Regions from separate parts of the Kitasatospora sp. NPDC087861 genome, predicted to be linked through region 2. Evidence: riboswitches for the same ligand, from Rfam matches in the RefSeq annotation. Region 2 holds a riboswitch; each other region holds the start of a gene.
The links. Region 2 has a riboswitch for cyclic di-AMP ahead of ACIOJE_RS10845 (transglycosylase family protein). Riboswitches for the same ligand answer to the same signal wherever they lie in the genome.

Region 1 (7,688 bases), on a different contig from region 2:
GCGAACGGCAGTCGGGGCAGCGCAGCGGCCACGTACTGCTGGGGGTGCGCGGCCGAGTCGGCGGCGAACAGCCGGCGGGCGCGGTCCCAGCTGCGCAGGTAGCGGTCCGACCGGCAGGGGCGCGGCGCCGGGTACAGGTGCGGGCGGGCGACCAGCGCGGCGGCCATCGACGCCCGGGCGGCCAGCGCGTGGGCCGCGACCTCGGGCACGGGGAGCGCGTACGCCGGGTCGGCGGCTATGACCCGGCAGCCGAGTTGACGCGCCTCGGCGGCCAGGCCGGCCGCGCCGCCCGGACAGTCCAGCAACGGCCCTGGCAGCGTGGCGAGTTGGGACCGGGTGAGGTCGAACAGGGCGCAGTACTCGTCCAGCGGACGGGAGGTGACCAGGATGTCCCGGCCCACGGCGCTCGGGTCGGCGGGGGTGTGTACGGCGGACACCCGGCCATCCGAACACGGGCCGGCCCCGCCCGCATCCGGAGTACGTCCGGGGCGCGGGTGGGGCCGGTGGGGCCTTCGGGTTCAGCGGGTTCAGCGGGTTCAGCGGCCGAGCAGGCCACGGGCGGCGGCCCGGTTCACGTTGGTCAGGCCCCGGACCAGCTGCGCGGTGAAGAGCACGAGCAGGATCCCGGTCAGTGAGAACGCGGCGATCTGCCAGGCCCCCTCGACGTAGTAGAGGTGCCGGACGTGGTCGCTGTCGTAGAAGTCGAAGAGCCGGTACCCGCGCCAGGTGGTGAAGGTCGGGAACACCCAGTGGTAGAGCGGATACAGCGCCATCGCCCAGCCGAGCACCAGGAACACCAGCGACAGGGCGAAGCTGAAGATCGCCCACGGGAGCATCACCACCTGGTACAGCACGGCCTTCCACCCGGCCGCGTCCGCCAGGCGCGCGGTGATCGCCCCCCAGGCGCCCTGGCGGACCTGGCGCACCGGCGCCGGGCCGGGCACGTCCAGCGCCAGCATGCCGCGGGCCCGGGCGCGCTCCAGCCGGCCCATGCCGCGGGCGGCGGAGGTCAGGGCGGCCAGCACGGGCACGCCGAGGACGGTGACGAAGGTGCCGATCCCCACGCAGAACAGGGTGGTCGCGAGGGCGAAGCCGACGATCGCCACCGGCAGACCGGTGAGCGTGTAGCCGATCTCGCGGTAGTAGTGGGCGGAGAACGGCGCCCACCAGACGGCCGGCGGCTGCTCGGTCCGGTGGGCCCGGGTGGAGCGCTGGTCGTCGCCGTAACCGCCGAGGACGTCCCACTCGCGGTCCAGCGTGCTTCGGCTGCTGATCATGTCCCGGCCTCGGTCCCTCGTTCTCGGTGGCTGATGCTCCCAGTCTGGCCGGACGGCGAGCCGGGGAGGATCCGGAGGCCTGGCGGATCAGGGGTGGGGTTAACCCCCGGGCCGGTCTCGGGTCCGCCTCGGGCGGGGCGGGCGGTCTGCGCGGGTGGTCGGGGACGGTCGTCGGGGAGGGTGGTCGGGGAGGGCCGGGCAGGGAGAGCCGGGCGGCCGTCCCCGCGGGTCGTCAGCCGTCCGCGCCCGGCCACTCGTCGGCGAGCAGCGAGTACAGGTGGGAGTCGGACCAGACGCCGCCCTTGCACAGGTCGTGCCGGACCCGCCCCTCCCACTGGAACCCGAGCCGGGTGAGCACCTTGGCGGAGGCCGCGTTGTCCACGTCGACCCGGGCGGCCAGCCGGTGCAGCCCGAGGGGGCCGAAGGCGAGGTCGCAGAGCAGCCCGGCGATCTCGCCCGCGTAGCCGCGGCCCCAGACCTCGCGGTCCAGCACGTAGCCGAGGTGGGCGGAGCGGTACCCGCCGAGAGTGAGGGAAGCGTGGGCGATCGGCGCGGCGTCCGCCGGGTCCTCGGCGTCGGCGCGCCGGGTGACGGCGAGCCGGTAGGTGTCCCGCTCCGGCGCCATCGCCTCCTCCAGGTAGAGCTCGATCTGGTCGGCGCAGGTCTCGCGGTCGCGCGGATCGAAGGGGAGGTACCGGGTGACCTCCGGGTCACCGAACAGCGCGTACAGCGCGTCCACGTCACCGGGGGTGTGGTGGTACTCGCGGATGGCCAGGCGGGGGCCGGTGAGTCGGACGGGGACCATGGCAGCCGACCCTACCCCCGGCCAGCGGCTACCGTTCGAGCTATGAACGACGAAGACCTGCGACTCGCCCCGCGCACCAGGGCCGCCGACCTGCTCGCCTGGGCGGCGGCGCAGGACCGCGCCCCGGTGGCCGAGGCGCCGCTGCGCGCGGTGCTGGCCCTGCTGGAGCTGGGCGAGGGCAGGATGCACGACGGCTGGCCCGAACTGACCTCGACCGCGGTGGAACACCTGCTGTACGAGCGGCTCTACCTGTACGTCCAACCCGAGCCGGAGGCGGACCCGCTGGCGTACGGCGCCGCCGTGCGGCTGGTGGTCGACCACCAGCGGGCGGCCAAGCGCCTCAACGCCAAGCGCCAGGAGCGGCTGCACGCCGAGGCCGAGTGGCAGGGCGAGGTCGCGGCCGGGCTGCTGCGCCGCGCCGACCTGGTGACCTGGCCCCGGCTGTACGCGCTGCTGCTGCACGCGCACGGGGTGGACGTCGCGGACGAGGCCGAGGTCCGGGCCTGGCTGGCCGGATTCCGGGAGCTGACGCAGGACGAGCGGCTGGCCGCGTTCGCCGCGCTGGGGCAGGCCGGCTGGTTGGACGAGGTGGACGAGCAGGGCTGGGGCCCGGCCCGGGTGCTGTCGGTCGGCATGGCCACCGATGGCGCGCGCCGGCTGCTGGAGCAGGGCCTGATGCGGCGCAGCTACCGCAACCTGGCCGAGCTGACCGCGCTGGGCCGGCCGATGCCGGACGAACTCGCCGGGGACTTCGGGGAGTTCGAGGACGCGGCGGCGGAGGCGGCGCTCGACCTGTACGGGGAGTGGACGGCGCCCGGGCTGCCGCGGCTGCTGGTGACGGAGTTCCCGGACCTCGCACCGGAGCCGGGGCAGGAGGAGATCGACACGTATCTGGCGGGGCTGGCGCAGGAGTGACGTGTGCAGGAGTGACGTGTGCGGGCGCGGCGTGTCTGAGCCCGGCGCGTCCGGGCGTGATGTGACGGAGCCCCGGCCGCGCGGTGTGCGGCCGGGGCTTCGCGGGTGCGTCAGGGGTTGAGGCCGCGCTGCTGGAGCCAGGTCTCCGGGTCGACCGGGGCGCCGCCGCCGGGGCGGACCTCCAGGTGCAGGTGCGGGCCGGTCACGTTGCCGGTCGCACCGACCTTGCCGATCTGCTGGCCGGAGCCGACCTTGCCGGAGCCCTTGATGATCGAGGAGAGGTGGCAGTACCAGATTTCGGTGCCGTCGGGCAGCGTCTCGACGATCCGGTAGCCGTACGAGCCGGACCAGCCGGCCGAGGTGATGGTGCCCTGGCCGACCGCGTAGACGGGGGTGCCGGTGTCGGCGGCGAAGTCCAGGCCGGTGTGCAGGTGGGCCCAGTAGCGGGCGCTCTGGCCGTAGTGGGCGGAGAGGTTGTAGTCGCGCACCGGCAGGGTGAGGGCGGCGGCCTTGGCCCGCTCGGCCTCGTCGGCGGCCCGCTTGGCCTCGGCCTCCTTGGCGGCGGCCTTGGCCTCCGCCTCCTTCGCGGCCTGCACGCGGGCGCCCTCCTCGGCGGCGGTGCGCTGGCTGTCGGCCTGCTGCTGGATGCGGGCGGCGAGCGCGAGGCCGGGGTCGGCGGAGAGCGCGACCGGGGTCTCGTCCGGGGCCTCGATGGCGGGGGCGGCAGCCGGGGTGGCGGAGGCGAAGCCGGTGGCGCCCAGGGTCGCGGCGACGGCAGTGACGCCGAGCAGCGGGGAGGCCCCACGGGTCTGACGCGGCATCCGGTGCCGGTTGGTCTCGACGTCCGGGCCGGAGTGCTCGGGGCTGTCCGAGCCGGGGTGGTCGAGGAGCTGGGTACCGGCTGCGGGGCCGGCCGGGTGTGCCGGGGTGTGCGTCGACGCCACGGAGGCGCGCTCCTTTCCTTCCTTCGCGCCTACCGGGTTAGCTGACGGGTTCGGAGCAGGAAGGTCTCCTACGGCCGGGCCGGAGCCCTGCCGATTCACCCCAAGGAACGTGGTTCCCCGGCTCCCTGACCTGCCCGGAGGCCGGCCGGCGGGATTAGGCGACGGCGCACGGTGCCGTCTGGGTACGGCGTTGACGACCGCGCTGCGTTATCAAACGTTAATCCTAGGAGGCCCTGATTCCAAGCCGTTCGCTCGGGACGACCGGAGACGGGCGGGGCAATCTGGGACACGATGGGCGTTTTGCGACCCTTGACCACCATTGACGCCACCTAACATGATCGGACGTCAACGAACGACCCCCCACCTGAGTACTCCTACTCATGTGCGGCCCGGCCGCGCCGCCGCATTCTGGCGCCATGAACGCACCGATGCAGTCACGCACGACGGCCGCGTACCACCTCCAGGCCGTACTGTCCTTCGCGCTGTCCGGCAGCGCCCTCGCCGTCGGAATCGCCTACCTGCCGGTCGGCGGCTGGACCCGGGCCTTCCTCGGCATCGGCCTCCTCTACACCGTCACCTCCTCCTTCACGCTGGCCAAGGTGATCCGCGACCGGCAGGAGACGAACGAGATCGTCACCCGGGTGGACCAGGCCCGGCTGGAGAAGCTGCTCAGCGAACACGACCCGTTCAAGGTCGAGGGGGCCTGAGGGGCGGACTCCGAGGGTCGGCACTCCGACTGCCTGCCGAGAGCTTGACGGCTAAGGCTATTAGCCTTAGCTTTATGGCTATCGGCAGAACGGCCGATGACCCGCACCGGCGGTCCCAGGAGGCCCACCATGAACGCCACCAGCGCCCCCAGCACCCAGTACCTCGACGTCCACGGCGGCCGGATCGCCTACGACGACACCCGGCACGGCGAGGGCACCCCCGTCGTCCTGCTCCCCGGGATGCTCGACACCCGCGCCGCGTACCGGCACCTCCGCCCCCTGCTGACCGCCGCCGGCCACCGGGTCGTCACCATGGACCTGCGCGGCTTCGGCGAATCCTCGATCGTCTGGGACGACTACTCCCCCACCGCCATCGCCGCCGACGTCCTCGCCCTGCTCGACCACCTCGGCATCGAGCGCGCCGTCCTGGTCGGCAACTCCTACACCGGCGCGACGGTCGTCAAGGTCGCCGGGGACGCCCCCGCCCGCGTCGCCGGCATCACCCTGCTGGACGCCTTCATCGAGAACCCGCCGCCGAACGCCCTGATGCGCGGCGTCGTCCGTGCCATGGGCGCCGCGCTCGTCCACTGGCCCGCCTTCTGGGGCCTGTACCACCGCAAGCTCGCCTTCCCCGGCGCCAAGCCCGCCGACTTCGACGCGTACGTCGACGGACTCGTCGCCGCGCTGCGCACCCCCGGCCGCAAGACCGCCACCCGCGGGCAGGTCGCCGGCGACTCCGCACCGGTCGGCTGGACCGAGGCCGTCCGCTGCCCGGCGCTCGTCGTCATGGGCAGCAAGGACCCCGACTTCCCCAAGCCGGAGGTCGTCGCCGACCGGCAGGCCTCGGCGCTGGGCGCCCGGAAGGTGATGATCGAGGGGTCCGGGCACTACCCGATGGCCGACAACCCGCAGGCCACGGCCGACGCCCTGCTGCCCTTCCTCGCCGAACTCGCCTGAGCCGACCCGGCCCCGCCGCCCCTTCCACCGGAGAGACCGCACCCATGCCCCGAGTAGGACTGACCCCCGACCAGGTCGTCGGCCACGCCCTCGCCCTCATCGACGAGCAGGGCCTCGACGCCCTCACCCTGGCCGCCGTCGCCGCCCGGGCCGGGGTCGCCACCCCGTCGCTGTACAAGCACGTCAGCGGCGGCCTCGCCGAACTGCGGCGGCTGATCGCCGTCCGGGTCACCGAGGAACTGGCCGACCGGCTCGCCGAGGCCGCCGTCGGCCGCAGCGGGGACGACGCCGTCGCCGCCGTCCTGCGCGCCTACCACGCGTACGCCACCGAGCACCCGCACCGCTACACCGCCCTCCCCCAGGCCCCGCAGCCCGACGACGACCTCACCCACGCGGCGGCCCGGCTGGTCGGGGTGATCATCGCCGTCCTGCGGGAGTACGGCCTCGACGGCGCGGAGGCGATCCACGCCGCCCGCACCGTCCGCTCCGTCGCCCACGGCTTCGCCTCCCTCTCCATCGGCGGCGGCTTCCAACTCGCCGAAGACCTGGCCACCACCCAGAACCGCCTCATCACCGTCCTCACCACCGGCCTCCGCACCTGGCCCACCCCCTGACCCCACCGACTTCCCCGGCCAGCGCAACAGACCGAGAAGTCGGACTCGCCGACTTCTCGCGCAAGGCAAGCGCGAAGCGCACCTGACATGGCCGGCGGGCCCACACGCACGATCGGGCCGGGACGAGAAGTCGGCGGGGCCGACTTCTGGTGGCGGGTGGGGGTGGGATGGCGGGGTGGTGTCGAACTGGTTGTCGGGGGCGGTGGGGGTGGACGGGTTAGTGTGGCCGGGCTGACTGGTGGTCATGACCGGGGACCGCCGACCCCTTGGCGGAGGTCCACGTGCCCGCACTGCTGGCGAGGGCGCGGCGGTGGTACCGGCGACTGCTGGACGGGGACGCGCGGGCGGAACGGAACGCGCTGGGTGTGCTGCTCGGGCTGACGGCGGTGCTGGGCCTGCTGCCGATCGCGCTGCCGTACAGCTGGCCGCCGTCCGCGCTGGTGCTGCCGCTGGTGGTCGGCGGGCTGCTGCTGCGGCGCGGGCAGTTGCTGGTGCTGGTGTGCGTGGCACTGGCGGGTGGTGTGCTGGGCGCGGTGGTGCAGGACCCGCGCGGGGTGCGGATCGGGGTGACCCTGGTGCTGGCCGCGACCGGGGTGACGGTGCTGGCCGCGAACCGGTTCCGGCACCAGCTGGGCCTGCGCGGGACGCAGGGCGATTCGATGCTGCTGGAGCTGGCCGAGCACACCCGGGCACTGGCCCGGCTTCCGGAGCGGCTGCTGGACTGGCACTTCGACAGTGCGCTGGCACCGGCCGGCGGCACCTCGTTCTCGGGGGACTTCCTGCTGTGCGCCCACCGTCCGGAGGAGGACCTGCTGGAGCTGGTGCTGGTGGACGTGTCGGGCAAGGGCAGCCGGGCGGCGGCCCGCTCGACGCACCTGTCGGGCGCGTTCGCGATGCTGCTGGGCCGGGTGCCGCCGGAGGCGTTCCTGCCGGCGGCCAACGACCACCTGATGCGGATGGGCTGGGAGGACGACTTCGCGACGGCCGTCCACCTCGCGCTGCGGCCGGCGACGGGCGACTACCGGCTGTTCAACGCCGGCCATCCGGCGCCCGCGCAGTACTGCCGGGCGGACGGCGGCGGCTGGGAGCGGTCGGGCCACGGCGGCCCGGCGCTGGGCCTGGTGTCGGGCGCGCCGTATCCGGCGGTGTCGGGACGGCTGCGGCGCGGCGACTCGCTGCTGCTGTTCAGCGACGGCGTGGTGGAGGTGCCGGGCCGGGATCTGGACGAGGGGGTGGGCCGGCTGCTGGCCGCGGCCGAGCCGGTGGTGCGGACCTGGCGGACGCAGCAGCAGCTCACCCGGGGTGCCGCGGAGCGGCTGGTCCGGACGGTGGCGCCGGACGCGGCGGACGACCGGACGCTGGTGCTGGTGAGACGCCTGGGCCCCCATTCGGCCGCTCCAGCACCCGCTTGAGAAATGAGGTATTAAGAATTAAGTGCCCGTTCGGGCACCCCTAGGGCACCCACCCCC
Region 2 (7,688 bases):
GGTCCACGGGGGCTTGCGCGCGCTGAGCGTAGACGGAGGACGGGCGAACGGGCCCCGGGAGAGCGGTTGCTCTCCGGGGCCCGTTTCGCGTGTCGCGGGTGCGTCGGGTCAGCCCTCGTGGTCCGTGGAGGGGCGCTGGGGGAGCCGCCGGCCGTCGAGCGCGTCGCCGGTCCGGGTCTCGGTGCGGCGGCCGCGGGCCAGGTAGTCGCGCAGGACCAGTTCGACGGCGTCCTGGGGGCTCTTGGTGCCGGAGAGCATCATCGCGTCGATTGCGAGGTTCGCGTCGAGTGTGACGGTGACCTGGGCCATGGTGACTCCTCCTCTGCTGCGGAGCAGCAGCATGCCCGCTGGCGCGGGCTTTGACCATGGCCCCTGGTCGTCGGGGGCGGGATGCGCCGGAACCCCCGGAGGAGCGACCAGACTCTCCCCGGGGGCGGGCGACGGCTGACAGGTGACAGATGATGAAATCTGTTATCTGTTATCTGTCAGCCGTCATCTGTTACCTGTTCCTTGTCGCTCGCCCGTCGTCCTCAGACCCGGCCGGCGAAGTCCGGGGCCCAGTTGGCGACGGTCTGCAGGCGCACGCCCGAGCTCGGGTTGGCGGCCTCGACGTACTGGCCGCCGCCGATGTAGATCGCGACGTGGTAGACGCCGGAGTCCTTGCCGTTGTTGGACCAGAACAGCAGGTCGCCCGCCTGGAGGCTGTCCAGCGAGACGTGGGTGCTGGCGGCGGCCTGGTCGGCGGCGACGCGCGGGACGGAGACGCCCGCGGCACGCAGCGCGGCCTGGGTCAGACCGGAGCAGTCCCAGCCGCCGTTGCCGGTGCCGCCGTAGACGTAGGCCTGGCCGACCTTCGACTTGGCGAAGGAGACCGCGGCGGCCATGCTGCCGGTGGCGGTCTGGGCGGGGGCCTGAGTCTGCGCCTGGGCGGCCGGCTTCGAGGCCGGGGCCTGGCTCTGCGCGGCCGGCTTGGCGTTCACGGCACCGCCGTTGGAGGTCTGGCCGGACTTCTGCGAGCGGTCGAACCAGGTGAAGCCCGAGCCGGACTGGTCGGCCTGCGCCGACTGCTGGGCCGCCTGGCCGCCGTCCTTGAACGACAGGCGCTGGCCCGGGTAGATGGTGTCCGGACCCTCGGTCAGGGTGCCGCGGTTGAGCTCGTACAGCCGCTGCCAGCCGCCCTGGACGTTGTTCTTGTCGGCGATCGAGGACAGCCAGTCGCCGGCGGCGACGGTGTAGTCCCCGCCCTGGGCCTGGGCGTTGCCCTGGGCCTGTGCCTGGTCCTGGGCCGGCGCGGCCGGCTTCGAAGCGGGCTTCGTGGCGGGGGCCTGGTCCTGCGTCGGCTTGGCGGCCGGGGCAGCGGGCTTGGCGGCAGGCTTGGCGGCGGTCGAGCCGGTGGTCGAACCGGCCGCGGTGTCGACGGACGCCGCGGCGCCGCCCTTGGTCAGGCCGGCCTGGACGGAGCACACCGGCCAGGCGCCCGGGCCCTGCGAGGCGAGCACCTTCTCGGCGACGGCGATCTGCTGGTCCTTGGTGGCCCGGTTGGCCTGCGGGGCGTAGGCGGTGCCACCGAAGGCGGCCCAGGTGCTGGAGGTGAACTGCAGGCCGCCGTAGAAGCCGTTGCCGGTGTTGATGCTCCAGTTGCCGGTGCTCTCGCACTGGGCGACCTTGTCCCAGGTGGCGACGGAGGCGGCGGAGGCGGTGCCGGAGGTGAGGCACGGGATGCTGAGGCCGACGCCCGCGACGCCGATGGCGGCGATCACGCGTCGGGTGCGGCTGGACAGACGGGTGCCGTTGGTGGGCAGCATGAAGACGCGGTCCTCTCCCACGCCTGCGAGGTGAGCTGTCGGATTCGGGCTGGAGTTGCCCGGCCGCGCTGTGGGCGCGGCTTCACCCCTAGCCCTGAACCGTTCCGAAGAGCGGTCCGGGGCGACTTACCTGTGGGTCCCCCGCTCCTGCCGTGATGCGTTTTCGCGCTGCCAGGACATCCGACGGCAGGACTCGGCGTCGCGGATGAACTGGGTCCGTGTGGCCACGAACGGGGAGCACGTTAAGCAGACTTAAGTTCAAACTGCAAACACCTGTGATGCACATCACGGTTTGGTGAGAAGCGCCATTTCCCTAACCCATCATGATCGGAAATGACCGTTTTTCGGCAACGTCGCTATAGGCGTACGTAACTGTCTGAGCTTCAGGGAGTGAGTGACGGCGCGTCGGGTCGCATGAGGGCATAGGCGCGGGAAGGGGGTGTGGGTGCGCCTCGACAGCCGGGGGGTACGCCAGGCGGCGGCGAACAAATGCGAACAGAACGGACATTACTCTCATTCGCCCCTTAACTCCCGTACGGGACAAGCCGAAAGGGCCCGGAACGCTACCGTCCCGGGCCCTCTCGGTGCGCGTGGTGTCCGTTACCGGTCGGCAGGCCCCTCGGCGGCGGCGTGAGCCGCGTGGGCGGCGCGACCGGCGTGGGTGCCCTCGGCGGCCTCCGCCTCCGCCTCTGCGGCGGCCTCGGCCTCCGGGGAGGGTGCGGGCAGCGCGGCCAGGTAGGTGGAGGCGATCAGCTGGCCGACCGTCGGGTAGGCGCCCAGCGGCGCGGCGGACGGGCAGCCGGTCTCCTCGGCGGCCGCGGCGAGCAGCTCCGAGTCGGCCTCCGGCCCGATCACCAGCGGGGCCAGCGCCGGGCGCTGGGAGCCGGTCTCCTTGAGGTGGTTGACGGCCGCGGCGACCGAGCCGGGCACGTCGAGCGCGGCGGGGACGACCGGGACGGCCAGTCGGGCCGCCAGCAGGACGCCGGTGATGCCGGCCGCCGCGGCGGCGTCCTCGCCGCCGACGGTGGTGAGCACCACGCCGTCCGCGGCGGTCGCGATGGCGAACAGCCGGGCGCGGTCGGCCCGGGCCAGGCCGGCCTCGGACAGTCGCACGTGCACGGCCTCGGCGAGCAGCGGGTGCGGGCCGAGCACGTCGGTGACGGGCGCTCCGTACTCCGCGGCGAGGGCGTGAAGTTCGGTCAGGAATCCGTGCGGGCCGGGTACCAGCGGTACCAGGACCGGTGCGGGCAGGCCGGCCTCGGCGGCCATGGCCAGCAGTTCGGCGACGGTGTGCTCGTCACCGCCGGTGCTCTCGGCGGCGTTGCCGGGGAGGTAGCCGACGGCGGTCTGGACGCCGCCCTGCTCGCTGCGGACGATCGACAGCAGCTCCTCGACGACCGAGCGGGACTCGGGCCCGGCGGTCGCGGGCACGGCGAGCACCAGGGCCGGGGAGCCGGCCGGGATCTCGGGGCGCTCGGGGCGGCGGTGGCGCCCCCGCGCACGGGAGCCTGGACTACGGACGGGCAGTGGCGCGCCCGGGATGGCTGCGGTGCTCATGCCGGAGATCGTAGGACATCGGCCCGTCAGGCCTGCAGTCGGCTGCCGTTCGGGTTTCGCGTGGTCATGGTGCGTGCGCCGCGCATCCGGTGTGCCGTCCGGGTGGTTTGCCCGCAATTCGGACATATCTCCCCCTGGCCTCGGATGGTCACCGCCAGTTGCCATGACGTGTCCGACGGGGCGTCGAGTTGCGACTGTGGCGCGTGAGATGTCTCACAGCTTGAGGTTCGCTTGACGGAGGGTCACGGCGGTGCGACTCCCGGCGCCGGAAGATCAACATTCAGCGGGGAAACGCTCACGGCCGGTTATCGGAGATCTGGCGATTCACTCGACTATGTCCGTTTACGTACCGTCAGGAGAAGGGTCCGTGAAGAGTTCGGGGCGGCGGTGAAAGGCCTCGTGCACCTGCAATGTCCCGTGCTGATGCACGTGCACAGCAGCTATCATCACGTCAAGTGAGGCGTTGTGCCGGGCCGGTACGGGGCCGGTCCGTTCGTTCGGCGGGTGCCGGGGGCGCCGCGCTGGACGACCACTCCGGAGCTCTTCGGGAGATTTCTATGCACGACTCGCAGGACACGCACGGCTCGTACGACACCTACAACGGGATGGCGGCCGCCGACCTCAAGGGGGTGGTCTGGCAGAAGAGCCTGCACAGCAACTCCCAGGGGAACTGCGTCGAGTTCGCGGCCCTGCCGGGGGGCGATGTGGCGATGCGCAACTCGCGCTTCCCGGAAGGTCCGGCGCTCATCTATACGCGGGCCGAGATCGCCGCCCTGCTGCTGGGGGCCAAGGACGGGGAGTTCGACCACCTGGCGGTCTGACCGGCCGCCGTCTTCCATCGGGGGGCCGTCGTGGGTGCTGACACCGCGACGGCCTTTGTCTTTTCCGGTTCCGGTTCCGACCCCGGCTCTTCCGCGGCCGCTCCACGACCTCGCGGTCAACCCTGCGAGGGCGCCGCGAGTGGACCCGCGCGCCGTCCGGCGACCCGTCCGGACCCTGTACCGCGGCCGGCCCGGCGGCCCGTCCGGCGGCCCGTCCGGTGGTTCGTCCTGCGGCTCGGCCGACAGGTGGCCCGGAGGCGTGTCCGGGGGCTGCCCCGGGAGTCGTCCGGGGAATCGTTCTGAGAGTCGCGCCGGGGCCTGTCGCGCACGTGCGCCCGGCCCGCCGGTCCGTCCTGAGGAGCCCGGGGCGTGGTCCTCCCGGGGCCTTCCTCGGCCGGCCGCGCGCCGCCTGGCGCTAGGCCGAGCGCCGGTGCCGTCCACCGAGTTCGGAACCGGTGGCCGGCTCCGCCTCGAACAGGGCCCAGACCACCTTGCCGCTGCCCAGCGGGTGCCAGCCCCAGGAGCGGCTGAAGGACTCCACCAGGTGCAGTCCGCGGCCGGATTCGGCGACGAAGTCCGCCTCCCGGGCGACCGGACCGATGCTGCTCGGATCGCTCACCGCGCAGACCACCTGGGGAGAGCGGTGGACCAGGCTTATTCGGATCGGCAGTCGGCCTTCAGCGGTCGGCTGTATGGGAAAGTCGTACCCGCCTTGGGCGCCGCCCGCGGGGTCGGGCCGTGCGCCGATCGCATGCCGTAGTGCGTTGGTCACCAGTTCCGAGGCCACCAGCGCGACGTCGTCGAACAACTCCATCAGGCCCCAGCGCTGAAGAGAGGTCCGGGCGAAGTCGCGCGCGGTTCTGACGGCTTCGAAGCGAGGAGCGAGCGTGCAGGTGACCACATGGGGGTCAATCGCCAAAGCCGTACCGGTGCTCATGAAGAGCTCCTCCCATAAGGGGGCGGACACGGCTGGACCCGCCGGGGTCATGCCGGTCACCTCCGACTCGCTCGGCCGCTCGGCCGCCCCTTCGACCAGCGCGCGCGCACTCGAACGCCCGGTGGCGCGGGGGGACGCCGCCGGGTCGGTGCACGGAGTCGCGCGTGGGGTCGACGCGGAGCCCGCGGGAATGCCAGGGATGTGCAGGTGCACGTGCACCATGGTGGTGTGCGCTCACTGCAGATGCAAGAGTCGATTCACGTGCAGTCGCACTATTGGCATATGCAAGCGCCGAATGCACGTGCATCCTGGTGCTCGGAGTGCGGAACTGATAGGAACATCCGTCAGTATCGGCACCGTGAGCGCTCAACTGATGGCAGACTGTGCGCTGTTTGCCCTAGGTGGAGGTTTCGACCGCATGACCACAGTTCAGCCGGGCGGCGGCTCGATGGTCCGCCGGATCCTCCTCGGCTCGCAGCTGCGTCGCCTGCGTGAGACGCGCGGCATCACGCGCGAGGACGCCGGCTACGCGATCCGCGCCTCCGAGTCCAAGATCAGCCGCATGGAACTCGGCCGCGTCAGCTTCAAGGAGCGCGACGTCGCCGACCTGCTCAGCCTCTACGGCGTGGACGACGGCCTGGAGCGGGAGGCCCTGCTCGGCCTCGTCCGCGAGGCCAACAAGTCCGGCTGGTGGCACAGCTTCAACGACGTGCTGCCGGGTTGGTTCCAGACCTACGTCGGTCTGGAGGAGGCGGCTCAACTGATCCGCACCTACGAGGTGCAGTTCATCCCCGGACTGCTGCAGTCCGAGGAGTACGCGCGGGCGGTTTTCGGCCAGAGTCGGCCGGTCATCAGCGAGGAGGAGGTCGAGCGGCGGGTCAGCCTCCGCCTGCGCCGCCAGAAGCTGCTGGCCGAGGGCGCCAGCCCGCGCCTGTGGGCCGTGATCGACGAGGCCGCGCTACGGCGTCCGGTCGGCGGGCCCAAGGTGATGCGCGGTCAGGTGCAGTACCTGATCGACGTCGCTGAGCAGACCAACGTCGTGATCCAGGTCATGCCGTTCCGCTTCGGCGCGCACGCGGGGGAGTCCGGGGCGTTCACGATCCTGCGCTTCCCGGAGCAGGACCTCGCGGACGTCGTGTACCTGGAGCAGCTCACCAGCGCGCTCTACCTCGACAAGCGGGACGACGTCGACGCGTACATCCAGGTCATGGAGCGGCTCTGCGTGGACAGCCTCACGCCCGAGCGCACCATAGACCTGCTGGCCTCGATCCTGAAGGAGCGCTGAGGCTCCGCCCGGCCACGGCTCAGCCGGGATGGCCCCGGTGATCCGCCGGCAGCCGTCCGACACCGAGCAGCCGCCCGCCCGCCGTCAACCGCGGGCCGGCGGCCGTTCGCGTTCCGGCGGCAGCGGCTGCGGCGGGAGGCCCAGCTCCCAGGGCAGGTTGTAGCGGCGGAACAGGTCCGCCCGGATCGGCGCCAGCGGGAGCTCGGCGCCCGGCAGCAGCACCCCGATGCAGCCGCCCATCAGCGCGCTGCGCAGCACCGCGTGCTCGGCGGCCGGGTCCGGCGCGCCCCAGTCGAGCAGCAGGCCCTGGAGGATGGCGCCGAGTTGCTGCTGCTCCGGGTCCTGGACGAAGGCACCGGAGTCCGGGTCCAGGATCAGCGCGAGGTGCGAGCGCATCACGCGGGGGTGGTCCAGGGCCAGGGTGAGGACCGCGTCGATCGCACGGGCCAGCCGGGCCTCCGGAGAGGCGTCCGGCGTCAGTTCGGCGAGTGCGGAGGAAAGCGACTGGTGCATCATCCGGTGCGTCGCGGACTGCATCAGCAGTCGTTTGCCGTCGAAGTAGTACGAGAGCAGTCCGCGCGCGAGCCCCGCCCGCTCGGCGATGTCGGTCAGCGTGGTGCCCGCGTAGCCGCGCTGGTCGACCAGTTCGACGGTGGCTCGCATGATGCGCCGACGGGAGCGTTGCCGCATCTCCTCATTGACCGAATCCCCGCGAGGTGCCATCGTGTCTGCTCCGAACGTTCATTGGCTCCGAGCCAATATACTGGCGGAGCCGCAGCCGCACCGTGGATCCGCGCGCCGGTGGGCGCCGCTCGGGCGGCCGGTACGAAGACGGCCGGCTCCACCAAGACGGGGGTTTGGTGGAGCCGGCGCCATTGCCCGGTGGCCGGGGGGTCGGCCCCCGATGGCGGTGACGGTCAGCGATTGGTCAGGACTTCGGTCCGGGCCGCATTCGACCCGGCCGCAGGGTAATCATAGTCCGGCACCGTCACGGGAGTTGACTTGCTCCGGCGGTCGACCAGGGCACCCACCGCAGCGATCAGCAGACCGAGCAGCGCGACCGCCGTGACGAACATCAGGGCCGGACGGTAGCCGTCCAGCTGCGCCTGCGGGCTGTCGCCACCGGCACTGCCGGCGGTGATCATCGCGGTCGCCCCGGCCAGGACCACGGCGGTGCCGACCTGGATCGCGGTGTTCACCAGACCGGAGGCCAGGCCCTGCTCCTCGTCGCTCACGCCGTCGGTGGCGGCGATGTTCACCGAGGGGAAGGCCAGCGCGAAGCC
Region 3 (7,688 bases), on a different contig from region 2:
AGATGCCGCCCCAGCCGAGCACGGTCATGGCGAGCGCCGACCAGAGCCGCAGGGTCCGGAAGGCGGCCAGCTCGGCGCCGAGCCGGGCGGCCTCGGCCCGTGGCTGGACGGGCACCAGCGCCGCGATCCCGGCGAGGCCGACCAGGCCGAGCCCGGCGACGACGTAGAAGGTGGAGCGCCAGCCGAAGTGCTGGCCGAGCAGCGTGCCCATCGGGACGCCGAGCACGTTGGCGGCGGTGAGGCCGGTGAACATCAGGGCGATCGCACCGGCCCGCTTGTGCGGGGCGACCAGGTCGGCGGCGACCACCGAGCCGATGCCGAAGAACGCGCCGTGCGCGAAGGCGCTGACGATCCGCCCGACCATCAGCAGCCCGAAGGCGGGCGCTACGGCCGCGATCAGGTTGCCCACCACGAACAGGCCCATCAACGTCAGCAGCATGCCCTTGCGGGGTGCCCGGGTGCCGAGGATGGTGAGCAGCGGTCCGCCGATCACGACGCCGAGCGCGTAGCCCGAGATGAGCAGGCCGGCGGTGGGGATGGAGACCGAGAAGTCGCCGGCGACCTCGGGCAGCAGGCCCATGATCACGAACTCGGTGGTGCCGATGCCGAAGGCGCTGATCGCCAGTGCCAGGAGCGCGAGGGGCATGAGGGACCGCTTTCCGTAGAGATATCTTTGCGCGTGCAACTACCAGCGTCGACAATACGGAGGTTCACAGATGCTTGCAAGCGCTGCCTATCTCCAGCGACAGCAACCCGACGACGGCCCCGACACGCCACTTGCCACACCCCTCGGCAGACATTAGGTTAGGCTCACCTAACCTAATGGAGGTCCATCATGAGCCCGTCCGCCCGCGACGCCGAGGTGCCCGAGCCCACCACCGCCGAACGGGTCCACAGCCTGCTCAGCGCGACCTCCTCGCTCACCGTCCGCGCCTGCGGCGAGCACCACGACCTGGAGAGCCCGGTCTCCGTCCACGACTCCCGACTGCGCCTGCGCGCCCCACTGGGCACCCCGCTCACCACCGCCGCCGCCGGCGCCACCGAGGGGCTCGCGGTCGTCCTGGACGTCACCGACATCGCCCCCGTCGCCGTCCGCGACCGGGTCCGCGCCCGCCTCACACTGGCCGGCCGGCTGCACCTGGCCCACCTCGCCGACGACGGCCTGAGCGTCCACCTGCGCGTGGACGTCGCCCACGCCGTCCTCGCCACCCCGTACGGCACCGGCGCGCTCACCGCCGACGACCTCGCCCTCGCCACGCCCGACCCGCTGGCCCGCTACGAGGCCGCCATGCTCACCCACCTCGCCGACGACCACGCCGACGCCCTCGCCGTCCTCACCCGCCTGCTCGACCCGGACCTGCTCGCCCAGCACCCGGACGTCCGCCCGCTCGCCCTGGACCGCCACGGCCTGGTGCTGCGCCTGGACCACCCGCACGGCCACCGCGACGTCCGCCTGGTCTTCCCCGAACCGGCCGCCGACACCGAGGACTTCGGCCACCGGATGCACCAGCTGCTGACCGCCACCCAGCACGGCCTGCCCGCCCACCGGATCTGAACCAGCAGACCGACATTCTGACGTACCGTCAATTCCGCTCGACGGCGGCCTCCTCCAGGATCACCCGCCCCATCCGCGCGTACCGCTCGGGGCTGCGCCGACGCATGGTGAGCGCCAGCACGATCCCGCCCACGAAGGCCCCGATCACCAGGTACGGGATCAGCCGGAACAGCAGCGTCCCGGCGGCCGCCCCGGCCGCGGTGTCCTTGTTGAGCACGAGCAGCGCCACCACCCCGGCCATCGCCACCCCGCCCAGCAGCGGTGCCACCAGCGTGCGGAACCAGTGCTTGGTCTCCGGGTGCCTGCCCTGCACGTGGAAGTACCCCACCACGGCGAAGGAGCAGAGCGTCTGCACGATCAGGATCGCCATCGTGCCGAGCAGCGCGAGCAGCGTGTACAGGTGCGCGTACGGATCCATCCCCGCCACCAGGAACGCCGCCACCAGCGCGCCCGCGATCCCCGACTGCACCACCGAGGCGACGTGCGGCGAGCCGTACCTCGGGTGGGTGCGGCCGAGCGCCGGGAGCAGGAACCCCTCCCGCCCGATCGCGTACAGGTAGCGGGCCGCACACTGGTGGAAGGCCATCGCGCAGGCGAACGAACCGGTGACGACCAGCCATTGGAACACCTTCACCGCCCAGGCCCCGAGGTACGCGCCCAGCGGGTCGAGGAACAGGCTGTTCCCGTCCTTGCCCGGCACCGCGCCGCTCGCCACGTCGATCGCGTGCCGAACCCCGTTGCCGGACACGATCATCCAGGACACGAACACGTAGAACAGCCCGACCCCGACCACCGAGACCAGGGTCGCCCGCGGCACCACCCGCTTCGGGTCCCGGGACTCCTCGCCGTACATCGCGGTCGACTCGAAGCCCACCCAGGAGCAGAACGCGAAGAACAGGCCGAGGCCCGCCGCCGCAGCGCCCGAACCCCCCACCCCCGTCAGCGCGTTCAGCGGGTTCACCGCCTCGCCGACGATGCCGTCCGGCCCGCCGCCGCCCACCAGCACGGCCAGCGCGACCGCGCCCAGCACCCCGATCTCCAGCACCAGCGCGACCCCGAGCAGCCCCGCCGTCAGATGCAGGTCGAACCAGGCCATCACCCCGATCACCACCAGCCCGAACAGCGCGTACCAGCCCCACCCCAGGTCCACCCCGAGCTGCGAACGGACCAGTCCGCGCAGCGAGTAGGCGAAGAAGCCGATGACCGAGGCCTCGAACACGATGTACGCGAGCACCGCGAGCAGCCCCGAGGCCATCCCGGCGACCCGGCCGAGCCCGTGCGAGATGTACCCGTAGAACGCCCCGGCCGCGGTGATGTGCCGGGCCATCGCCACGTACCCGACCGAGAACACCGTGAGCACCACGGTCGCCAGGACGTACGCGGCGGGCGCGCCGACGCCGTTGCCCTGCCCGACGACGATCGGCAGGTTGCCGGTCATCGCGGTGATCGGGGCGGCGGTGGCGATCGCCATGAACACCACGCCCACCAGGCCGACCGAGTCCGCCTTCAGCCGGTCGACCCCGCCTCCCCCGGTCTGCCCGTCGACCGTTTCCCCGCTCCGGACGGCCATCCGTCCTCCTCCGCGCGCCATGGCTCCACCGCCCGCCGAACCGCCGGGCGCCGACTGCCCGACAGCATCGGGGCGCGGCGAGAGGCCTCGCAAGAACAGATCGTCGGACCGGTCGCGGGCAGGTTGACGCCCTGTTCGGTTCCACTCACCCGCGCTCGAACGAGCCTGCCCGGAAAGGGCGTCGGCCGAAAAAGGCGTTGATCGGAAAGGGCGTCGGCCGGAAAAGGCGCTGGCCGGCCCGGCACACGAGAGAGGTCTCGTGTGCCGGGCCGGCCTGGGCGTGTCCCGCGCCCATGTCCGCTGCCGCGGCGATCACCCGGTCGAGCGGTCACCCGACATGACCATCCCGGGAGGTCGTTCCGCCCGTAGCAGCGGTGGCTTCTCAAGCGGTACGGGTCAGAGCGCGACGCCGTGGGCCCGCAGGTAGGTGACCGGGTTGATGTCCGAGCCGTACTCCGAGCCGTTGCGGATCTCGAAGTGCAGGTGCGGGCCGGTCACGTTGCCGGTCGCGCCGGAGAGGCCGATCTGCTGGCCCACGGTGACGGTCTGACCGATCTTCACACCGATCGAGGAGAGGTGCGCGTACTCGGCGTAGTGGCCGTCGGAGAGCTTGATCTCGACCTCGTTGCCGTAGGCGCCGCCGTTGCCGGCCTTCACCACGACACCGTTGGCGACGGCGCGCAGCGGGGTGCCGGTGGAGGCGACGAAGTCCTGGCCGGTGTGGTGGCCGGAGGCCCACATCGAGCCGGCCACGCCGTAGGCGGTGCCCAGCTTCGGGTTGGCCAACGGCGCGACGAAGCCGGACGTGGCGGCGACCGGGGTGGCGGTGACCGCGGCGACCGGCGCGGCGGTCTGCACCTGGGTCTGGAGCTGGGCGGACGGCTTCGCGGCCTCGGTCCGGACCTCCAGCTGGGCCTTCGGCTTGGCGGCGGTGTCCGAGGCGGCCGGAGCGGCCGGCTTGGCCGGGGCGGTCGCAGCGGCGTCCGAGGACGGCGCGGCAGCGGCGGCCTGGCCGGCGATCGCGAGCTGCTGGCCCGGGAAGATCAGGTTCGGGTTGCCACCGACGACCGTGCGGTTGTGCGCGTACAGCGCCTCCCAGCCACCGTCGACGTGCTTGGCGTCGGCGATCTTCGACAGGGTGTCGCCGCTGACGACGCGGTAGCTCGCCTGCGCGGGGGCCTGGGTGGCGGGAGCGGCACTGGTCGAGGTGGTGCTCTGCGCGACCGGGGCGGCCGGGACGGTGTAGGCCTGGGCGCTCATCGCGGTGACGAGCGGGAGGGCGAAGGAGGCACCGGTGACGGCGGTGGCGATGCCGATGCGGGCGGCGCGGGGCAGGGCGATACGACGAGCCTGAGCAGGCATGGGATTTTCCTCTCCGACGCCTGCGAGGTGAGCTGTCGGGTTCGGGCTGGAGTTGCCCGGCCGCATGCGCGGCTTCACCCCTAGCCGGCCCTGGATCCGGTCACGCGAGAGCGTGCCGTTCCGGTCCGGCGACTTACCTGTGGGTCCCCCGCTCCTGCCGTACAGAGTTCAGTTCGAACCACCGGACAGCGGCAGGACTCGGCGTTCCGCCCGGAGGATCCGTCCGGGCTGGCCGGGCGGTCGCTGAACTAAAACCCATCCATTCGAGTGAAGCAATGTCGATCACTTGAACCGGCAACCACTGCGCGGACCACGGTGACCCTCCGCATGATCCGCCGCACTGTACGTGCACAATCCATTCACCCGGCGCCACTGATCCACGACGCTGCGCCCATCCCGCCAGCACAGCGCACCCGGCCGCTCACGCACCGCCCACCATCAACACACCCCCCGGTGACCCTTGTCACGTACACCCCACTGGGCGCAGGATCAGGCCGTGACCACCTCTGAGGCCGGCAACCTGCGTCTGGGCACCGCGCAGGGCCGCTGGGTACTTCTGGCGACGGTGCTCGGCTCCAGCATGGCGCTGCTCGACAGCACCGTGGTGAACGTCGCGCTGCCCCGGATCGGCGCCGATCTCGGCGCCACGCTCGCCTCCCTGCAGTGGACGCTGAACGCGTACCTGCTCACCCTGGCCGGGCTGATCCTGCTCGGCGGCGCGCTCGGGGACCGGTACGGCCGGCGCCGGGTGTTCCTGATCGGCGTGGTCTGGTTCGCCGCCGCCTCCGCGGCCTGCGCCGCCGCCCCGGACATCCAGGTTCTGATCGCCGCCCGCGCCGTCCAGGGCATCGGCGGGGCGCTGCTCACCCCCGGTTCGCTCGCCATGCTGCAGGCCGTCTTCCACCCGGACGACCGCTCGGCGGCGGTGGGTCTGTGGTCGGGCCTCGGCGGGGTGGCGGCCGCGGTCGGCCCCTTCGTCGGCGGCTGGCTGGTGGACGGCCCGGGCTGGCGGTGGATCTTCCTGCTGAACCTGCCGCTCGCGGCCGCCGTGGTCGCGGTCACCTCCCGCTTCGTCCCCGAGAGCCGGGACGAGAGCGCCGTCGGCCGCTTCGACGTCCCCGGCGCGCTGCTCGCCGCGCTCTCCCTCGGGGCGATCACCTACGCGCTCACCGCTGCCGGGGAGGGCCTGTCCCCCGCCGTCTGGATCAGCGGCGCCCTCGGCCTGCTGTTCGGCGCGGCCTTCCTCACGGTCGAGCGCCGCACCGCCGAGCCGATGCTGCCGCTCGGCCTCTTCTCCTCCCGGCTGTTCACCGCCGTGAACCTGGTCACCCTGTGCGTCTACGCGGCGTTCAGCGGGGTGTTCTTCCTGCTGGTGGTGCAGCTGCAGATCGTCGCGGGCTTCTCCCCGCTGGTCTCCGGCCTCGCGCTGATCCCGATCACCGTGCTGATGCTGACGCTGTCGGCGCGCGCCGGGCGGCTCGGCAAGCGGATCGGCCCCCGGATCCCGCTCACCGTCGGCCCGCTGCTGTGCGCCGCCGGGGTGCTGCTGATGCTGCGCACCGGCCCCCACTCCTCCTACTGGGCGGACGTGCTGCCCGCCGTCGCGGTGATGGGCTGCGGGATGGTGCTGCTGGTCGCGCCGCTGACCGCCACCGTGCTGGCCGCCGTCGAGGTCCGGCACGCGGGCATCGCCAGCGGCGTCAACAACGCCGCCGCCCGCGCGGCCGGGCTGCTCGCGGTCGCCGCCCTGCCCGCGTTCGCCGGGCTGAGCGGCGACGCCTACCGGGTGCCGTCCGCGGTGGACTCCGCCTTCCACACCGCGATGCTGATCTGCGCCGGGCTGCTGGTCACCGGCGGGCTGACCGCCTTCGCCACCGTCCGCGGCAACGTCCTCGCGCCGGCGGACCACCCCGTAGCCGAGCCGGACTGCGAGTGGTCCTGCGGCACCACCCCGCCGCTCGACCCGGGCCATGTGCGCACGGAAGAGGGCCCCACCACCGGATCGGCGGCAGGGCCCTCGGCCGGCTGAGGCACCGGCTGGAGTGCTGGCTGAAAGACCGTCAGAGAATGTCGCCCGGCGCGTACTTGGCGGCCTCCGGGTAGGCGGCCGCGACGGCCTCCACCTGGCGGACCACCTCGGCGACCTGGGCACCGGCCGCGCCGGTGAAGGACAGCCGGTCGGCCAGCAGCGCGTCCAGCGCGGCCCGGTCCAGCGGGATCCGCTCGTCGGCGGCCAGCCGGTCCAGCAGCTCGTTCTCCCGGGCGCCCGCACGCATCGCCAGGGCGGAGGCGACGGCGTGCTCCTTGATGACCTCGTGCCCGGTCTCCCGGCCGACGCCCGCGCGCACCGCGCCCATCAGCACCTTGGTGGTGGCGAGGAACGGCAGGTAACGGTCCAGCTCGGCCTCGACCACGGCGGGGAAGGCCCCGAACTCGTCGAGGACGGTCAGGAAGGTCTCCAGCAGGCCGTCGAAGGCGAAGAAGGCGTCCGGCAGCGCGACCCGGCGCACCACCGAGCAGGAGACGTCGCCCTCGTTCCACTGGTCGCCGGCCAGCTCGCCGGTCATCGAGGCGTAACCGCGCAGGATGACGGCCAGGCCGTTGACGCGCTCGCAGGAGCGGGTGTTCATCTTGTGCGGCATCGCCGAGGAGCCGACCTGGCCCTCCTTGAAGCCCTCCGTGACCAGCTCGTGGCCGGCCATCAGGCGGATGGTCTTGGCCAGGCTGGACGGCGCGGCGGCCAGCTGGACGAGGGCGGTGAGCACCTCGAAGTCCAGCGAGCGCGGGTAGACCTGGCCGACGCTGGTCAGCACGTTCTCGAAGCCGAGGTGCCCGGCGACCCGGCGCTCCAGCTCGGCGAGCTTGTCGGTGTCGCCGCCGAGCAGGTCCAGCATGTCCTGGGCGGTGCCGACCGGGCCCTTGATCCCGCGCAGCGGGTAGCGGGCGATCAGCTCCTCCAGGCGGCGGAAGGCGACCAGCAGCTCGTCGGCGATCGACGCGAAGCGCTTGCCCAGGGTGGTGGCCTGCGCGGCCACGTTGTGCGAGCGGCCGGCCATGACCAGCTCGGAGTGCTGGGCGGCCAGGCTGGCCAGCCGGACCAGCACGGCCACCGTACGGTCGCGCACGTGCTCCAGCGACTGACGGATCTGCAGCTGCTCGACGTTCTCGGTCAGATCCCGGGAGGTCATGCCCTTGTGGATC
Region 4 (7,688 bases), 200 kb from region 2:
GGCCCAGTACCTCGCCGGCACCGGCCACCGGGTGTTCGCCATCGGCTTCGCCCACAAACAGGGCGACAACCTGCTCCAGGCGCAGACCGTCGGCGACGCCGTCGCGCTGATCCGGGCCCGGCTCGGGGTCTCCCAGGTGGACGTGGTGGCGTGGAGCAAGGGCGAGGTCGCCGCCCGGGCGTACGTGTCCTCGGTGCGCCCGTCCTGGGGGAGGGCGTACGCGGGCGACGTGCGCCGCCTGATCGCCCTCGGCGGGCCGAACGGCGGGCTCGACTACGTGTACGCGCACGGCTGGTCCTTCGACCTGGCCGCCTGGCCGGCCTGCGGCGGCACCGCCAACGCGCCGTCCCCGCACCTGTACATGACCTGCTACGGCACGTACACCGCGCAGCCCTGCCTCGGCGTGCTGCCCACCGGCGGCCACGACTGCTACCCGGGACAGCGTCAGCTGCTCGCCCGCTGGGACGGCCGGTACGGGGTGGACGGCACCTCCCAGGACTGGTGGACCACCTACTACGGCGGCCAGGGCTTCTACACCTCCGGCCAGGGCATCCAGGCGGCGATCGACGCCGGGTCGCTGATCGCGCCGCTGCAGCAGGCCGGAGTCCCGGCGTCGGTGCGCACCTACCTGCTCGCGGGCGGGTCGGCCGACATCCCGGGCGTGCTCAACGAGAACCGGGGGCCCAGCGACGGCATCGTGTTCACCGCGAGCGCCCTGGACACCACCGGTGTCGCGACGATCGGCGGCACCCGGCTGCTCGCCGGTCTCAACCACCTGGAACTCGCCTGGGCGCCGGAGGCCGAGAGCCAGGTCGACGGCTGGCTCGACTGATCCCTTGGTCCGCTGATCCGCTTCCGATCCGCTGCTTCCCTGGTCCGCCGATCCCTTGATCGACCCCAACGGATCCACCACACAGCGTCGTTGATCGACACCACTGTGAGCTGTGCGACAACCGACCCGGCCGGGTTGTCCGTTCACGTACGGTCTGCCTAGCCTGCAACGGTCGTTCGCTCTCGCGGACTCCGCCGCCGGGACGCCGAGTCCTGTCCACCCGCCGGTCGGCAATCGAGCACCACAACGGACAGGAGCGGGGGAACCAAGGTCAGCGCCCGGCCCGTACGCTCCCGCGTGCGGGCCGTGGCTAGGGGTGAAGCCGCTTCCACCGGCGGCCGGGCCACCTCCGCCCGAATCCGACAGCTCACCTCGCAGGCGTCGCAGAGGACACTCCCATGCACCAGCCTGCCCGTCGCCGCGCGCCGCGTCACGCCCGCCCCTCCCGCCGGGGCCGCAGCGCCGCTCTCGCCGCCACCGGAGCGTTCGCCATCACCGGCGCCGGACTGTTCGGCCTGCCGGCCGTCACCGGTGCCCAGGCCGCCACCGCTCCGACCGTCACCCAGGACCGGCTGGCCCCGGCGACCATGGTCGCGACCAAGGCCACCACCGCCTCGCTGACCCTGCACTCCTCGGCCTGCTTCACCGCGAAGACCGTCGGCGTGGGCGTCCGGGACGCGTCCGGCGCCAACCTCGACTTCCCCGGCAACGCCTCCAACGCGCGGATCTGCCCGAGCGGCCTGAACTTCACCAGCGGCGCGCGCACCCTGCCGGCCGGGACGTACACCCAGTTCGGCTTCTGGCAGGACCTCGGCGGGGCCTGGCACAACCTGCCCTCGCAGCAGCTCGTGGTCTCCAACGCCCCGGCGCCGACCTCGACTCCGACCCCGGCGCCGACCGCGACCGCGACCGCGACCTCGACCCCGGCTCCGACCGCGACCTCGACCCCGGCTCCGACCTCGACCCCGGCTCCGACCGCGACCTCGACCCCGGCTCCGACCTCGACCCCGGCTCCGACCGCGACCGCCACCCCGAAGCCGACCGCCACCCCGACCCCGAAGCCCTCCCCGACGAGCAGCCCGAGCGCCACGGCCAGTCCGTCGCCGAGCACCCCGGTCTCCCCGGTCGCCGGCAAGTCGCTGACCTGGTCCGACGAGTTCAACAGTCCGATCAGCTGGGGTTCGCGCTGGGTCGGCGACAAGACCAGCTCGTACAAGTACGGCAACCACAACCCGGACGACAACAAGCTCGACTGGCTGAACAAGAACAACGTCAGCGTCGCGAACGGGGTCGCCACCTTCACCGCCGCGCCGAGCGGCAGCACGCTGGAGAACGGCAAGCAGGCCTGGAACACCGGCTTCCTGACCACCGAGGGCTCCAGCGAGGGCTTCCAGGTCAAGACCGGCGACTACGCCGAGACCCGGGTCAAGCTGCCGTCCGGCTCCGGCGCCTGGCCGGCCCTCTGGACCTGGAAGAACGGCAACGGGGAGGTCGACTCCTTCGAGTACCACCCCGACAACCCGAACCTGCTGGAGCTGACCAACCACGTCAACCCCGGCAACCCCAAGTACTACACCGACGCGAGCGCGATCGCGAAGGACCAGTGGGTGACCATCGGGACGTATTACGGCGCCACCTCGGTGGACTGGTACGTCAACGGCGTCAAGGTCTTCTCGGACGGCAAGGGCGTCGGCGCCAACTGGTCGGCGTACCTGATCCTCAACCTGTCGGTCGGCGCGGGGCAGTACCACCCCGCGCCGCAGGGGACCGCCCCGATCACCTTCGCCGCCGACTACGTCCGCGTGTACCGGTAACCAGTAATCGGTAACCGGGTGCCGCTACCCGCGAACCGGTGACCACCGCGTACCGGTGACCGCCGGCCGGGCCCGGTCAGGAACCGGCAGCCGTCTCGACCACCGTGAGGTCGAACGGCTGCCGGTTGTTGCGCTCGTTCCGGTCGTCCGGGCTGCGCACCGCGACCGCGCCGCCACCGAGCCGGCCGACCGGCAGGCCCGGGTCCAGCCGGACCGGGACGAGCGCGGTCGCGGTACGCAGCGGGGGCAGGCCGGGCCCGAAGACGCACCGCACCTCGCGGCCGTCCCGCAGCACCTTGCAGTCGGACGGGAAGTACGGGCCCTCCGGCGTCACCCCGTCCGGTAGCGTCACCACGACCGTGAACGGCGAGGCGGTGGTGTCCGGGCCGCCGTTGGCCACGAACGCGTGGACGGTGGTGGTGCCGCCGGGCGGAGCGGCGTCCGGGTCCATCCGGACCACCTCCAGGTCGGAGTGCGACGGCGTGGCGGCGACGCTGACGTCCACCGCCGGCCGCGGCTCGGGCCGCCGCAGCGCCCAGGACGGGCCGGCGGCCAGCGTCGCCGCCGCGCAACCCGCCGCCACGGCCGCGACGAACCAGGCCCCGCCGAACCCCCGGCGCACCGGTTCCCCGTACGTCGACTCCCCGTACGCCGAACTGCCGAGCGCCGCGTGGCCGCGACCGGATTCCCCGTAGCCCCAGTCCCCGCAGGCGCCCACCCGGAAGCCGCCGTCCCGGAAGCCGCTGTCCCTGAGACCGCCGTCCCTGAGACCGCCGTCCCCGTGTCCAGAACAGCCGCGCCCCGCATCGCTGCGCTCCATCGCCGCTCACCCGTGCCCTTGCGTTCCGGCGGCCCGCGCCGTCGCGGGCCGCGTCCGCACCAGGGTGGCCGAGCCGCCACCGGGGGTACGGCGCAACCCGCCCGCCGTCCGCCCGAACGGGCGAACCCGCGCACGGGAAGTCGACCGGTCCGACGTCCCCTGCAGCAGCGTCGTTCTGGCGAGGCGTCAGGGTGCGAGGACCTGCCCCAGCCGGGTCGCGATGTGGTGCATCACCGGCACCAGCGAGGACGCGCCGGTCTGCTCCTCCAGCGCCCGGATGCGGGCTTCGGGGCCGGACACCGACAGGGCGGTGGGCGTCGGTGCGCCGGGGACGGCGAGCGCGATGCAGCGGACGCCGATCTCCTGCTCCTGGTCGTCGACCACGTAGCCGCGCTCGCGCGCCTCGGCGAGCTGCTGCAGCAGCTCCTGCGGGTCGGTGACCGTGTACTCGGTGTGCGCGGGCAGCGGGTTGGGGCCGAGGATGGCGCGCGCCTCGTCCTCGGGGAGCTGGGCGAGCAGCGCCTTGCCGACGCCGGTGCAGTGCGGCTGCACCCGCCGGCCGACCTCGGTGAACATTCGCATCGAGCGCCGCGACTGCACCTGCCCGACGTACACCACCTCGCCTCCCTCCAGTACGGCCAGGTTGGCGGTCTCGCCGGTGGCCTCCATGAGTTCGGCCAGGTACGGGCGGGCCCAGCTGCCGAGCAGTCGTCCGGCCGTCTCGCCGAGGCGGATCAGCCGGGGGCCGAGCGTGTAGCGACGCGCGGTGTCCTGGCGGACATAGCCCTGCTGGACGAGGGTACGAACCAGACGGTGGATGGTCGGCATCGGCAGGCCGGAACTGGTGGAGAGCTCGCTGAGCGTGGCCACGCCGCCGGAGTCGGCCAGCGCCTCCAGCAGCTGGAAGGCGCGCTCGACGGACTGCACGCCGCCGGTCGCGCGGTCCGTGCTTGTCGTCGATGCTGTGTCGGGGGTCGGAACCACCGGCGTTCCCTTCGCTGTCGGGGAGGAGTAGAGTCCCGGCGATCACATCAACAAACCGTTGAAATTCTGTATCGCGGAAACTAGTCTCCACCTTACAGAATCGAACTCGCCGACAGGTGGGTTCCGATCAAGGAAGTTCCCACCGGAGCTCCCTTCGCCAGGCTCAACCGCTTAGGAGTGTCCTGCCCATGGCTACAGATCAGGGACCCGTCGGCGCCTCCCCTGCCGCTCCGGTCGTCACTGTCGCCGGTCCGCGCGTCCACCGGGCGGAGGAGGTGCTCACTCCGGAGGCGGTCGCCTTCGTCGTCGGCCTCCATCGCGCCTTCGAGGGCCGTCGGCAGGAACTCCTGGCCAGGCGGAAGACCCGCCGTGCGCAGATCGCCGAGGCCGGCACGCTGGACTTCCTCCCCGACACCGCCGACATCCGGGCCGGCGACTGGAAGGTCGCCGAGGCGCCCCGCGCCCTCCAGGACCGCAGGGTCGAGATCACCGGCCCCACCGACCGCAAGATGGTCATCAACGCCCTCAACTCCGGCGCGCGGATCTGGCTCGCCGACTTCGAGGACGCCACCTCCCCGACCTGGGAGAACGTGGTCAGCGGCCAGATCAACCTGATCGACGCCTTCGAGGGCCGGATCGACTTCACCACCCCCGCCGGGAAGGCGTACGCCCTCAAGCCCGCCGCCGAACTCGCCACCGTCGTGGTCCGTCCGCGCGGCTGGCACCTGGACGAGAACCACCTGCTCGTCGACGGCGCCCCGGTCGCCGGAGCCTTCCTCGACTTCGGCCTCTACTTCTTCCACAACGCCGCCCGGCTGCTCGCCAAGGGCGCCGAGGACCCCAACTCCGGCCCGTACTTCTACCTGCCGAAGACCGAGAGCCACCTCGAAGCCCGGCTCTGGAACGACGTGTTCACCCACGCCCAGGCCCAACTCGGCATCCCGCACGGCACCGTCCGCGCCACCGTCCTGATCGAGACCATCACCGCCGCCTTCGAGATGGACGAGATCCTCTACGAGCTGCGCGAGCACGCGGCCGGCCTCAACGCCGGGCGCTGGGACTACCTGTTCTCGATCGTCAAGAACTTCCGCGACGTCGGCGAGCACTACATCCTGCCGGACCGCAACACCGTCACGATGGCCTCGCCGTTCATGGCCGCCTACACCCGCCTGCTGGTGCAGACCTGCCACAAGCGCGGCGCCCACGCGATCGGCGGCATGGCCGCGTTCATCCCCAGCCGCAGGGACCCGGAGGTCAACGCCGCCGCCCTGGAGAAGGTCAAGGCGGACAAGGACCGCGAGGCCGGCAACGGCTTCGACGGCTCCTGGGTCGCCCACCCGGACCTGGTGCCGGTCGCCCGCGCCTCCTTCGACGCGGTGCTCGGCGAGCGCCCCAACCAGAAGGACAACCCCGGGCCGTCCGAGCCGGTCACCGCCGCCCAACTGCTCGACATCGCCGGCGCCGGCGGCACCTGCACCCGCGCCGGGCTGCACAACGCCGTCCAGGTCGGCGTCCGCTACATCGAGGCCTGGCTGCGCGGCCTCGGCGCGGTCGGCATCTTCAACATGATGGAGGACGCCGCCACCGCCGAGATCTCCCGCTCGCAGATCTGGCAGTGGATCCACAACGGCGTCGTCCTGTCCGACACCGGTGAGAAGGCCACCGCCGACCTGGTGCGCACCCTGGTCGCCGCCGAGTTGGCCGAACTCCTGGCCGAGCTGGGCGAGGACGCGTATGCCGCCGGCCGCTGGCGTGAGGCCGCCCAGCTCTTCGAGCAGGTCGCCCTGGCCGAGGAGTTCGCGGACTTCCTGACCCTTCCGGCGCTCCCCCTGCTGGGCTGAGTCCAAATCTATCCGCCGGCGCCACCGCTGCCGCCTGCCAGGCTGGAGCAGTGCCGCCGGCCCATTACTCCGTTCCGTACGGCGACGATTCCACCTGTCCTCTCGTCGCTGTACGGAACGGCCTTTTCCCCGGTAACCGGTAGAGGAGTTCACTCGTGCCCCGCATCTTCTTCAACGGTCAGGCCATGGTCGGCGGTCCGTTCCACGCCAAAGTCGCCGACGCCCTGGTCGGGCCGGCCCGCACCGCCCCCGGCTACCGCTTCTTCTCCATCGACGTCAACGGGGAGAAGGACGTCTGCCCCGGCCTGCTGAGCGACGCGGCCGTCGACAGCGCGATCGAGGGCGAGCTCTACGACATCACCCTGGAGCGCCTGCGCGACGTCATCCTGCCCGGCGAGCCGCGCGAGCTGGAGCTCGGCGTCATCGAGCTGGAGGACGGTTCCGCCTGCCTGTCCATGCTGCTCGCCCGTGGCGAGGTCGAGCGCGGCGTCCACCGAGAGATCACCCACCACGGCGGCTGGCGCGCCTACCTCGCCACCCTCGGGCGCACCGCCTGAGACGGGCGGCGGACGGCGGGCTGTGGACAGTCGACGGCGAACAGATGACAGCTGACAACTTTCGTTATCTGTTATCTGTTTGCTGAACTCTGTCAGCCGTCAGCCGTCAGCCGTCAGCCGTCAGCCGTCAGCCGCCGCCCCGGCCCCCGCCCGCCACCAACGCGTCGCCCAGCCCGCTGCGCTGGTAGAGGACCCGGCGGCCGTGCCGGGTGCGCTCCAGCAGGCCGGCCGCCGCGAGCGCGCCCAGATGGCGGCTGACCGCGCCCGGGGTGACCCCGAGCCGGTGCGCCAACTCCGTGGTGCTGGCCGGGGTTTCCAGCATCCTCAGCAGCCTCGCCCGGGGTGCCCCGACGAGCCCCTCCAACGGTCCGCCCGGCTGTTCGGGCCGGCCCGTCCCCAGCCCTTCCGCCATGGTCGCCTTGCCGCGCGCCGGATAGCAGACCAGCGGCGGCCCTACCTGGGTGACGTCGGTCTGCGCGCCGAGCCCGAACAGCGTCGGGACCAGCACCAGCCCCCGCCCCGCAACATCCACCGTGGTGCCCACCGCCCGGACGGCGGGGTGCGGGTCGACCAGTCGCAGCACCCCGGCGTGCCAGGTCAGCCGGGCGTCGAGATCCGCGAACAGCCCCTCCGCCCCGCGCTCCGAGAGCATCCGGCCCCGGTGTGCGATGTCCGCCTCCAGCACCAACCGGGCCCGCGGCCACCAGGCGGGGGAGAGACAGCGCGCCCAGTACGCCTCCAACACCTCGGCCACCCGGGCGGTCAGTGCCGACGGATCGTCGATCAGCCCGGCCAGCACCGGCGGCAGCGCGCTGTGGTCGCCCTGGTACGCGGCCAGCA

Region 1: another riboswitch for cyclic di-AMP. It lies ahead of ACIOJE_RS23230 (M23 family metallopeptidase); the one in region 2 lies ahead of ACIOJE_RS10845 (transglycosylase family protein).
Region 3: another riboswitch for cyclic di-AMP. It lies ahead of ACIOJE_RS24570 (LysM peptidoglycan-binding domain-containing M23 family metallopeptidase); the one in region 2 lies ahead of ACIOJE_RS10845 (transglycosylase family protein).
Region 4: another riboswitch for cyclic di-AMP. It lies ahead of ACIOJE_RS09985 (hypothetical protein); the one in region 2 lies ahead of ACIOJE_RS10845 (transglycosylase family protein).

Annotation. Positions count from the first base shown of each region.
Region 1 covers NZ_JBIUUS010000016.1:179,018-186,705, reverse strand. The annotation lists gene ACIOJE_RS23250 (hypothetical protein) at 1-437, opposite strand, end outside; gene ACIOJE_RS23245 (sensor domain-containing protein) at 537-1,277, opposite strand; gene ACIOJE_RS23240 (GNAT family protein) at 1,510-2,082, opposite strand; gene ACIOJE_RS23235 (hypothetical protein) at 2,125-2,997, shown strand; gene ACIOJE_RS23230 (M23 family metallopeptidase) at 3,108-3,941, opposite strand; cyclic di-AMP (ydaO/yuaA leader) riboswitch at 3,954-4,112, opposite strand; gene ACIOJE_RS23225 (YiaA/YiaB family inner membrane protein) at 4,370-4,648, shown strand; gene ACIOJE_RS23220 (alpha/beta fold hydrolase) at 4,778-5,605, shown strand; gene ACIOJE_RS23215 (TetR-like C-terminal domain-containing protein) at 5,650-6,219, shown strand; gene ACIOJE_RS23210 (PP2C family protein-serine/threonine phosphatase) at 6,501-7,631, shown strand.
Region 2 covers NZ_JBIUUS010000005.1:320,307-327,994, forward strand. The annotation lists gene ACIOJE_RS10835 (LacI family DNA-binding transcriptional regulator) at 1-26, shown strand, start outside; gene ACIOJE_RS10840 (hypothetical protein) at 109-309, opposite strand; gene ACIOJE_RS10845 (transglycosylase family protein) at 531-1,826, opposite strand; cyclic di-AMP (ydaO/yuaA leader) riboswitch at 1,813-1,975, opposite strand; gene ACIOJE_RS10850 (hypothetical protein) at 2,406-3,362, opposite strand; gene ACIOJE_RS10855 (DUF397 domain-containing protein) at 3,920-4,183, shown strand; gene ACIOJE_RS10860 (ATP-binding protein) at 4,599-5,120, opposite strand; gene ACIOJE_RS10865 (helix-turn-helix transcriptional regulator) at 5,539-6,405, shown strand; gene ACIOJE_RS10870 (TetR/AcrR family transcriptional regulator) at 6,490-7,068, opposite strand; gene ACIOJE_RS10875 (MFS transporter) at 7,323-7,688, opposite strand, start outside.
Region 3 covers NZ_JBIUUS010000018.1:35,412-43,099, reverse strand. The annotation lists gene ACIOJE_RS24585 (MFS transporter) at 1-646, opposite strand, end outside; gene ACIOJE_RS24580 (DUF2470 domain-containing protein) at 836-1,555, shown strand; gene ACIOJE_RS24575 (APC family permease) at 1,584-3,125, opposite strand; gene ACIOJE_RS24570 (LysM peptidoglycan-binding domain-containing M23 family metallopeptidase) at 3,522-4,487, opposite strand; cyclic di-AMP (ydaO/yuaA leader) riboswitch at 4,490-4,671, opposite strand; gene ACIOJE_RS24565 (MFS transporter) at 4,984-6,516, shown strand; gene purB (adenylosuccinate lyase) at 6,548-7,688, opposite strand, start outside.
Region 4 covers NZ_JBIUUS010000005.1:117,841-125,528, forward strand. The annotation lists gene ACIOJE_RS09980 (esterase/lipase family protein) at 1-832, shown strand, start outside; cyclic di-AMP (ydaO/yuaA leader) riboswitch at 1,062-1,228, shown strand; gene ACIOJE_RS09985 (hypothetical protein) at 1,231-2,646, shown strand; gene ACIOJE_RS09990 (hypothetical protein) at 2,723-3,466, opposite strand; gene ACIOJE_RS09995 (IclR family transcriptional regulator) at 3,653-4,450, opposite strand; gene aceB (malate synthase A) at 4,639-6,291, shown strand; gene ACIOJE_RS10005 (gamma-glutamylcyclotransferase) at 6,447-6,848, shown strand; gene ACIOJE_RS10010 (helix-turn-helix domain-containing protein) at 6,976-7,688, opposite strand, start outside.